Gloeobacter violaceus PCC 7421: one gene and its partner. The protein of the gene in region 2 interacts with the protein of the main gene of each other region in a pairwise test. Links are inferred from orthologs where the notes say so. Each region holds a gene or a part of one and is shown on either strand. Other genes may lie near its edges.

Region 1 (5,121 bases), 1.3 Mb from region 2 along the record:
AAAGGTTCCCTGGGGGGTGAGGGCGATCGCCACGGTCACAAAGCCGTCCTCAGCCAGGCGCTGGCGCTCGCGCAGGACGTTGCTGTTGACCATCGTCGAGCGGCTCGCGTCCACCAGGTCCACCCCGGCCGGGATGCGATCGACGACGCGCATCGACTCGGGGGTGAGTTCGACCACGTCACCGTTCTCGGTAAGCAACATGTTTGCGGCCGGTACGCCCATCTCCTGGGCGGTCTGGGCGTGGCGGCGGATCATCCGGTACTCGCCGTGGCAGGGAAAGAAGAACTTGGGTTTGGTGAGGGCGAGCATCAGCTTTTGATCTTCGATGGCCCCATGGCCGCTCACGTGAATGCCGCGCTCGCGACCGTAGACGACGTTGGCCCCCAGTTGCATCAGTTTGTCGATGACGCGCACCACCGAGATCGTGTTGCCGGGGATCGGATTGGACGAGAAGATCACCGTGTCGCCCGGCTGGATTTTGACCTGGCGGTGATCGCCACCCGCGATGCGGGTAAGGGCCGACATCGGCTCGCCCTGCGAACCGGTGGTGAGCACCAGCACCCGCTCGGCAGGCAGGCTATTGGCGGCCTGAACCGGCTGGAGGAGCGAGTCTGAAAAGTTGGGAATAAATCCCAAGGCCTTGGCCTTGGCGATCATGTTAAGCATTGAGCGGCCCACGACGCACACCGAGCGGCCCGTCTTCTGGGCGATGTCGAGCAACATGTGGATGCGGTGGACCGAAGAAGCAAACGTCGTCACGATCACCCGACCGGGGGCTTCTTTGATGTAGCGCTCGAGATTGGGGTAGACCGAGCGCTCGGAGGGCGTAAAGCCCGGCACCTCGGCGTTGGTCGAATCGCTGATCAGACACAGCACGCCCTTCTCGCCGTATTCGGCAAGCCGCTGGTAGTCGAATTTGCGGCCGTCCACGGGTGTATGGTCGAACTTGAAATCGCCCGTGTGCATCACCACCCCTACCGGGGTGTGGATGGCCAGGGTGTAGGAATCGGCCATCGAGTGGGTGTTTTGCAGGTACTCGACCAGAAAGTACTTGCCCACGCGCACGGTGCCGCGCGGCCCGACCGTCTGCAGTTGGGTGCGGCCCAACAGCTCCGCCTCCCGCAGTTTGTCTTCAAGTAGAGCCATCGCCAGGCGCGGTCCATGGATGACCGGGATGCGCAGCCGCTGCAGGTGATAGGGAATGCCGCCGATGTGGTCCTCGTGGCCGTGGGTGACCACCATACCGACGATTTTTTCCTGGTTTTCGATCAGCCAATCGATATTGGGCAGCACCAGGTTCACGCCGTGCATCTCCTCGGTCGGAAACGACAGACCCCCATCGAGGAGCATAATTTCGTCGTTGACCTGGAAGATCCAGGTATTCTTGCCGATTTCTCCCAGCCCACCGAGGGGAGTGATGCGTAGGGGCGAAACAGTCTGGTTCGGGCTTTCAGCCATATTATAAGGTTCCTTGTGTGCGGTGTTGTCGTGGTAAAGATGCGGTCGGACGGACCGCTCAGACCAGCAGTTCAAGCTGGTGCAAAAGCTTTTCAAGCCGGGAGCCGAGTTCCTCGCTCCCGGCGACGAGCGGCAGGCGCAGATGGTTGACATCCCAGCCCTGCAGGGCGAGGGCCAGCTTGACGGGAATCGGATTGGTCTCCCAAAAAAGCCCTCGAAAAAGCGGCAACAGGTGCAGGTGAATCCGGCGGGCTTTGTCGTTGTGGCCGTTCTCGAAGGCCCGGATCATCTGCTGGATGGGCTCTCCCACCAGGTGCGAGGCGATGCTGACCACACCCGTCGCCCCGACGGCAAGCATCGGCAAGGTCAGCGAGTCGTCGCCGCAGTAGATCACAAAATCCTCGCAGGTGAGCGCCCGGACGGCACTCACCTGGTCTAGGGAACCACTCGCTTCTTTGATGGCGACGATTCCCGGTACCTCGGCAAGGCGGGCGACGGTCTCAGGGGCGAGGTGCACGCCGGTGCGCCCCGGCACATTGTAGAGGATCACCGGCAGATCGCCCGCCTGGGCGACGGCGCGAAAGTGCTCAAAAAGCCCGTCCTGGGTAGGTTTGTTGTAGTAGGGGCACACCTGCAGCGTGCCGTCGAGACCCAGGGCTGCGGCTTTGCGGGTGGCGACGACCGCTTCGCGGGTGGCGTTGGAGCCGGTGCCCGCCACCACCTTGGCGCGGCCGGCCACCGCCCGGCGCACCACATCGAACAACTCGTACTCTTCTTCCCAACTCAAGGTCGGCGATTCGCCGGTGGTGCCGCAGACGACCAGGGTATCGCTGCCGTGGGCCGCCAGATAGTCGGCCAGTTTTTCGGCCTCGGCGTAATGGACATTACCCTCGCCGTCGAAGGGTGTGATCATCGCCGTGAGCACCCGACCGAAGCTCACCGCCTCCCTCCCGCCAACTGTTCGGCAATCTGGACGGCGTTGAGGGCCGCTCCCTTGCGGATCTGATCGCCCGAAAGCCACAGGTCCAGAGCCCCCGGACAGGAGAGATCCTCGCGCACCCGCCCCACCAACACCGCGTCCTGGCCGCTCGCCTCGACGGGCATCGGAAAGTGGTTGCGCTCCCAATCTTCGACCACCTGCAATCCCGGGGCTTCGCGCAACAGCGCCAGTGCCTCCGCCACCGGGAAGGGCTCTTCAAATTCGAGGTTGACCGCCTCGCTGTGGGCGCGCAGGACCGGCACGCGCACGCAGGTGACGGCAATGGGCAGGGCCGCGCTGTGAAAGATGCGCCGTGTCTCGTGGACCATCTTGCGCTCTTCCTCGCAGTAGCGGTCCGCTCCGATAGCCGAATTGTGAGGGAAAAGATTGAAGGCGATCGGGTGAGGAAAAACCTCGGCTGTGGGCACTTCGCCCGCCAGCACCTGGCGCGTCTGGCGTTCAAGCTCCGCCATGCCCGCCGCCCCCGCCCCGGAAGCCGCCTGGTAGGTGGAGACGACCAAGCGCTTCAGGGGCCGGCGCCGGTGTAGGGGCCACACGGCCACCACCAGCAGGATTGTAGAGCAATTGGGGCTGGCGACAATTCCGCAGTGGGCAGTCAGATCCGCCAGGTTAACCTCCGGCACCACCAGCGGCACCGCCGGATCCTGGCGAAAGGCGCTGGAGTTATCGACAAACACTCCCCCCGCTTCGACGATCACCCCGGCATACTGCCGGGCCACATCTGCCTCGGTGGCACCCAGGACAATGTCCTGGCCTTTGAGAGCCTCGGGCCTCAGCACCTCAACGGGCAGCGATTCACCGGCAAAATCAAGCAACTTGCCCGCAGAACGCTCCGAGGCAAGCAGCTTGAGACTGGCGAGGGGAAAGTGGCGCTCTTGTAATAACTTGACCATCTCGGTGCCCACTGCTCCGGTGGCTCCCAGAACAGCGACACGATATGCGTTTGTCAATCGGCCTCCTTAACGGGTTGGTCAGTGGTGCGTTTGGTCAAAAGAGTGGGCTGATAAATTTTTGATTTTAATGTTTTGTTGCACAACTATACACCCATTCTACAGGCTTCGGGTATCCGGTGTCAGCCTCTCTGCTCCGGCCGCTCTGGCCGTCTCAAGCTGTCGGCGCAGGGTGTCGTCGAGCAAGCTCAGCAGCTCGTCGATGTTCTGATCGCCTTTTTTGAGGATCTGTTCGGTCTGCTCGGCAAGCAAGGTTTGACGCTGCTGTTCGGTCAAATCCATGGCACTCAAAATGAGCACCGGCAACTGCCTGCCCCCCGGCATCCGGCGCAGTCGCCTGAGCACTTCGAAACCGTCCATCTGCGGCATCATCAAATCGAGGATGACCAGTTGCGGTCGGTGGCTTTCGAGGTAGGCGAGGGCCTCGTGGCCGGAGGCGGCCGGTTGCACACGGTAGCCTTCGTCGCGCAGGCAGGCGGCCAGGTACTCGCGGTTGTCGGCGCTGTCGTCGACGATCAAGATCGCATCGCCCTCGGGGGCGACCCGGCGGCGCTTGAGTACCGCGAGCAAACTTTCCTGGCCCACGGGGCGGGTCAGAAAATCCGCCAGTCCGAGCGGGATCGCCAGGCCCCGCTCGCCTGCGATGCTCTGCAACAAGATTGGAATACCGGCGGTAGTGGGGTCGGTCCGCAACTCGAAGAGCACCCCCCACAGATCGGTGCGCGGCAGGGTCGGATCGAGCACGATCGCATCGGGGCGTTCGGCTTTGGCAATCTGGATGCCCTCGATGCTGTCGGGGGCAAACAGCAACCGGTAGGAGCGCTCGGCAAGCCGGGTGGCCACCAGTTGCTGCACCTGCAGGTCGTGCTCAATAAACAGCACCTTCGGCGGCTCACCCGCCGAGCGCCCGGCAGGGATAACAGCAGGCCCGCAGGGCAGACGGACGGTGAAAGTGCTGCCCACGCCCGGGGTGCTCACCAACGAAATCTCGCCTCCCATCAGCGTCACCAACCGTTTGCAGATAGCCAGCCCCAATCCGGTGCCGCTGGCCTGGCGCGTCGCGGCCCCTTCCAGGCGGCTAAATTCGTCGAAGACTTTTTGTTGTTGGTCCGGATCGATGCCGACGCCGGTATCGCGCACCTCCAACTCGAAGCGGTCGGCCGCCGGGCGCCGGGCGCGCACTTCGACTTCGCCCCGCTCGGTGTACTTGAAGGCGTTGCTGAGCAAGTTGATCAAGATCGTGCGCAGTTGCTGCGGATCGGTCTCGACGGACCCTATGGATGGGTCGACGGCGATGCGCACCGACAGATTTTTTTGGAGCGCGAGGCTTTCGAGGGCGGCGTAGACCTCGCGCACGAATGGTTCGAGGGCGACTGGCTGGTAGCGCAACTCGACTTTGCCCGCTTTGATCTTGGCGAGATCGAGAATGTCGTTGACCAGCCGCAGCTGGATCTTGCCGTTCTGATAGACGCGGTCGAGTTGCAGCAGTACCTGCGGTTGCTCCTGCAGGTTTTTGTTGCGCAACAGCAGCTGCGAGAAGCCGATAATCGCGTTGAGGGGTGTGCGCAACTCGTGGCTCATTGAGGCCAAAAAGTTGTTCTTCTGGCGGTCGGCTTCGACGAGTTCCTGATTCTGGCTCTCGATCTGCAGCCGCTGCTGCTCGAGTTCTGCGTTGATGGCCTCCAGTTCGCTCTGCTGGGCTTCGAGTTCTTC
Region 2 (4,259 bases):
CCGGTGTGTCCTGCTGCAGCCCGCGGAAGACAAGGGTAGCCAGTGTGGAGCGAGTTTGGGCAAGCTGGTCGAGCAGGCCCTGCTGCCCGGGAGCGAGCCGAGCGCGCAGCTGAGCCAGACCGCCGGTCAACTCGTCGAGCACACGGCTCTTCCTCTGCAGCACGGCTCCCAGGGCCAGCCGGGCGGCTGCAGGCTCTGTGGGAGCGTAGCGCAGGTGGGCTGAGACACTCAAGTCAACGCCTTCGACAAGGGTGTCTAAGTAATCGCGCTTGCGCGCCTCGTCGCCTACGGCCAGGTTGAGACCCAGTAGGCGCTCCTGAACGTCCAGGCGCTCCTGCAGCAGACCAAGGGCCTCCGCTGGCCGCGCTTGCTTCAGCCGCAGGCTGGCGAATGTCTGGAGAATACTGACGATTATGGGGTGCTGCAGCCTGAAAGCCTTTTGGTGGATTGCAAGGGCTTGCTCAAGCAGCGGCTCCGCCTCCCGGTAGCGGCCCAAGCTGGTGTACAGCACAGCCAAACTGTGGAGCACTTGAGCCTCATCGGGGTGCTCCGGACCGAGGGTTTTGTGGTGGATGACCAGAGCGTGCTTGAGAAGCGGTTCCGCCTCCAGATATTTGCCCTGAGCGACGTGCAGTAAAGCCAGGTTGTTGAGGTTCGCTGCCACCTGGGGGTGATCAGGACCGAGGACTTTTTGGTGAATGGCCAGGGCCCGCTCGTACAGCGGCTCCGCCTCCCGGTAGCGGCCCTGATCGACGTACAGAAAAGCCAGGTTGTTGAGCTTCACTGCCACATCAGGGTGATCAGGACCGAGGACTTTTTGGTGAATGGCCAGGGCCCTCTCGTACAGCGGCTCCGCCTCCCGGTAGCGGCCCTGCTTTGTCTGCAAAATAGCCAGGTTGTTGAGGGTTTTGGCCACCTGGGGGTGATCAGGACCGAGGACTTTTTGGTGAATGGCCAGGGCCCGCTCGTACAGCGGCTCCGCCTCCCGGTAGCGGCCCTGATCGACGTACAGTAAAGCCAGGTTGTTGAGGGTTTTGGCCACCTCGGGGTGCTCAGGACCGAGGACTTTTTGGTGAATGGCCAGGATCCTCTCGTACAGCGGCTCCGCCTCCCGGTAGCGGCCCTGCTTTCTAAAGAGGGCAGCCAGGTTGATGAGGGTTTTTGCCACCTCGGGGTGCTCAGGACCGAAGACCTGTTCGCGGATGGCCAGGGCCCGCTCGTACAGCGGCTCTGCCTCCCGGTAGCGGCCCTGCTTTGCCTGCAAGGCAGCCAGGTTGTTGAGGCTTGCGGCCACACTGGGGTGCTTCGAGCCGAAGACTTTTTGGCGAATGGCCAGGGCCCGCTCATACAGAAGCTCCGATCGCCCGTAATCCCCCCGATCCGCAAGCAGGTTTCCGAGGTGGTTGAGGCTCGCGGCCACATCGGGATTTTCCGGTCCCAGCAGGCGCTCGCGAACCGCCATGGCCTGCTCAGCCGGTTCAAGCGCTTGCGCGTAGTCTCCCTGCTGCCACAACTGCAAGCTCCGTTGGTGCAACCGCTCGGCCTCCGCCAGATCTCCGGCTATCGGTGCCGCCGCGGACGCGGGAGCGATCAGGGGCCAGGCAGTAGATAGGCACAATCCCAGCGCCAACGCCAGATTGAAGACATGCACCCACCGACAGGCAAACAAATTGGACAAGTGTAGCTCTATTTCGCAAACAATGTGCGGTCTCATCATGGCATCCCAGTCCCCCGTCTATGCAAGTGTTGCCGTTATCACCGGGGAAATACAGCGTAATCTGTCGCCACCGAAAATCACGGTATCGATGAAAACACGCAACTTCAGATGAGTTCCGCGCAAAATAAGTATTACTGCTCTTCCGAGAGTGCAGCTGGGGTATCGACAAAAAAAGGACCGGGTTGCCCCGGTCCGCCAGCTACCATCACAAAACTGTGTTCATCGTAGGCAACGCTACCGGGGCTTGCGAGCGCCTTTGCCGTACAGCCGATTGCCCAGGGGCGCACAGGCGGGTGCGCCCAAGCGCAGGGGGCTATCGGGTGCGCAGGTGGGCTCTACCCTGTGCGCCCAAGCGCACCCGCCTGTACCGGGGACAACCCTGTGGTACCCCCCGTTTCAAAAGAACAATAGGAGCACAATCCCCCAGCAATCCAGACGACCGGAGTACGCCCGTGACCAGCCAACGCCTCAACCGCCTCCACGCCCTTCAAATTCTCGGTGCTGCCGTGGGCACCGCCGTTCCCCTTATCGCCTGCGCCACGATGGTGCACGCGGCGACCACCGGCCAGATGCCTGTCTTTGCCACCGGCATCCTGCCGCTGGTGCTCCTGGCGTGCACCTCGGTCCTGGGCTGCTGGCTGTGGACAGAGACCGCCGAGTTGCAGTAGCACCTCAGCCCATATCCCATCCCATAAAAAACCAGGCTCGAAGCCTGGTTTTTTATATCTGCAATGGCCCAAATTTGCTCAGGCGCGCACCTGTACGTCCCGGACGGCAAATCCTTTTTCGACCAGTTGGGGAGCGAGGGCAATCTGGTTCTCGACGCGATCGACGAACAGCACACCATCAAGGTGATCGATCTCATGCTGGATGCAGCGGGCGAGCAGGCCGGTCGCTTCGAGGGTGACCGGCCGACCGTTCAAGTCGCGGTAGGTAGCCACGACGCGCTCGGGACGGCGCACATCGGCGTAAATGCTGGGCACGCTCAGGCAGCCTTCTTGATCGACGGCCAGATCGCTGCTGAATTGCTTGATCAGCGGGTTGATGAGCACCAGCGGCGGCCGGGCGGCGTTCTCCGGGTCGATGTCGACGACGATCATCCGCTTGTTGACGCCTACCTGGGGGGCGGCAAGGCCGATACCGTCGGCGCTGTACATCGTCTGGAGCATCTGCTGGGCGAGCTTGCGCACTTCGTCGTTGATGCCCGAGATTTGTTTGCTGCCCTGGCGCAAGACCCGGTCCCCGAGGGTGTGAATCGCCAGGGGCGGCTTGGCCAGCTTTTGCTTGGGCACCTGCAGTTGGTTCGCCATAGATACGCCGAAAAGCTCGATAGGTCCATTATGGCACCCTTGATCTCCCGACGGCGGCTGGGATCGGCCTTCAGACCGCCAGTGCCTGAGCGCTCAGTACCCGGCTCCACTTCTGGGGATTTTCCAGCACCTGGCCGGTGCCGAGGGCGACGCAGGCCAGGGGCGATTCGGCGATGTGCACGCAGATGCCCGTCTCGGCGGCGAGCAGTTCGTCGAGGCCGCGCAGCAGCGCTCCGCCCCCGCACAGCACAATGCCGCGCCGGTAGATATCGGCCACCAGTTGGGGCGGGGTGAGTTCGAGGGTGCGCCGCACCGCATCGACAATCGTGCGGATCGGTTCGCGGATACACTCGCGCACCTCGCTCTCGTGCACGACATGGATGCGCGGCAGGCTGCTGAGCAGATCCTGGCCACACACCTCGATACTGCGATCTCCGCCGGACCCGGCGGCGGATCCGAGATCGATTTTGAGCTGTTCGGCGGTGTGCTCGCCGACGATCAGGTCGTAATGCTTGCGCAGGTACTGGGTGATGCACTCGTTCATCGCATCGCCCGCCACCCGCACCGACTGGGAGGCGACGCAGCCCTGGTGGCACAGAACCGCCACCTCGGTGGTACCGCCGCCGATATCGACGATCATCCCGCCTACCGGGGCGGTGACCGGCAGCCCGGCGCCGATGGCGGCAGCGAGCGGCTCGTCGATGAGGTGCACCGACCGCGCCCCGGCGTGGGTGGCCGTTTCGATTACCGCCCGCCGCTCGACCTCGGTCACCCCGCTGGGAATGCCCACCACCATGCGCGACACCGAGGAGGAGGTGCCCATTGCCTTGCGTACAAAGTGCTTGAGCATCACCGCCGCCGATTCAAAATCGGCGATCACCCCCTCGCGCAGAGGCCGCGAGAGCACCATGTTGGTCGGAGAGCGACCAATCAGTTGCGATGCCTCCTCGCCTGCGGCGATGAGCCGGTCTCCCCGGCATTCGAGGGCGACTACCGAAGGCTCCGCAAGCACAATTCCCTGACCGTTGCGGTAGATGAGCGTGTTTGCCGAACCGAGATCGATCCCAATTTCACAGGCCGAACGGTTAAAGAGTCTAAACATAACCCTGTCTGCCCCCTCGCACGCGCAACGATCCGAGGTGAGGTACGGGCTTATTCTATGCGCTCGGACGGCTGCCATAGAGCCCTTTCGTCGCAAATCTTGTGCTGTCTTCTCAGCGGCCCGCCGGCGA

Evidence for each region. Proteins that work in one complex are often made in the same cells at the same time.
Region 1: the proteins of def (region 2) and GLL_RS05275 interact in binary tests that used the Escherichia coli proteins (3 or more experiments, as listed by UniProt). The link is inferred for Gloeobacter violaceus PCC 7421 from one-to-one orthologs.

Annotation. Positions count from the first base shown.
Region 1 is NC_005125.1:1,090,034-1,095,154, reverse strand. Bases 1,402-4,306 are described here. They hold GLL_RS05275 (aspartate-semialdehyde dehydrogenase), read right to left. Parts: upstream 3,409-4,306; coding sequence 2,395-3,408; downstream 1,402-2,394. Other genes in these bases: GLL_RS05270 (response regulator), read right to left, coding at 3,508-4,306; dapA (4-hydroxy-tetrahydrodipicolinate synthase), read right to left, coding at 1,517-2,398; GLL_RS05285 (ribonuclease J), read right to left, coding at 1,402-1,458. In the rest of the region: more of GLL_RS05285, read right to left, coding at 1-1,401; more of GLL_RS05270, read right to left, coding at 4,307-5,121.
Region 2 is NC_005125.1:2,385,600-2,389,858, forward strand. The notes cover bases 1,246-4,176. They hold def (peptide deformylase), read right to left. Parts: upstream 3,028-4,176; coding sequence 2,464-3,027; downstream 1,246-2,463. Other genes in these bases: GLL_RS11520 (CHAT domain-containing tetratricopeptide repeat protein), read right to left, coding at 1,246-1,651; GLL_RS11525 (hypothetical protein), read left to right, coding at 2,170-2,385; GLL_RS11535 (rod shape-determining protein), read right to left, coding at 3,098-4,129. In the rest of the region: more of GLL_RS11520, read right to left, coding at 1-1,245. UniProt on the Escherichia coli protein: Removes the formyl group from the N-terminal Met of newly synthesized proteins. Requires at least a dipeptide for an efficient rate of reaction. N-terminal L-methionine is a prerequisite for activity but the enzyme has broad specificity at other positions.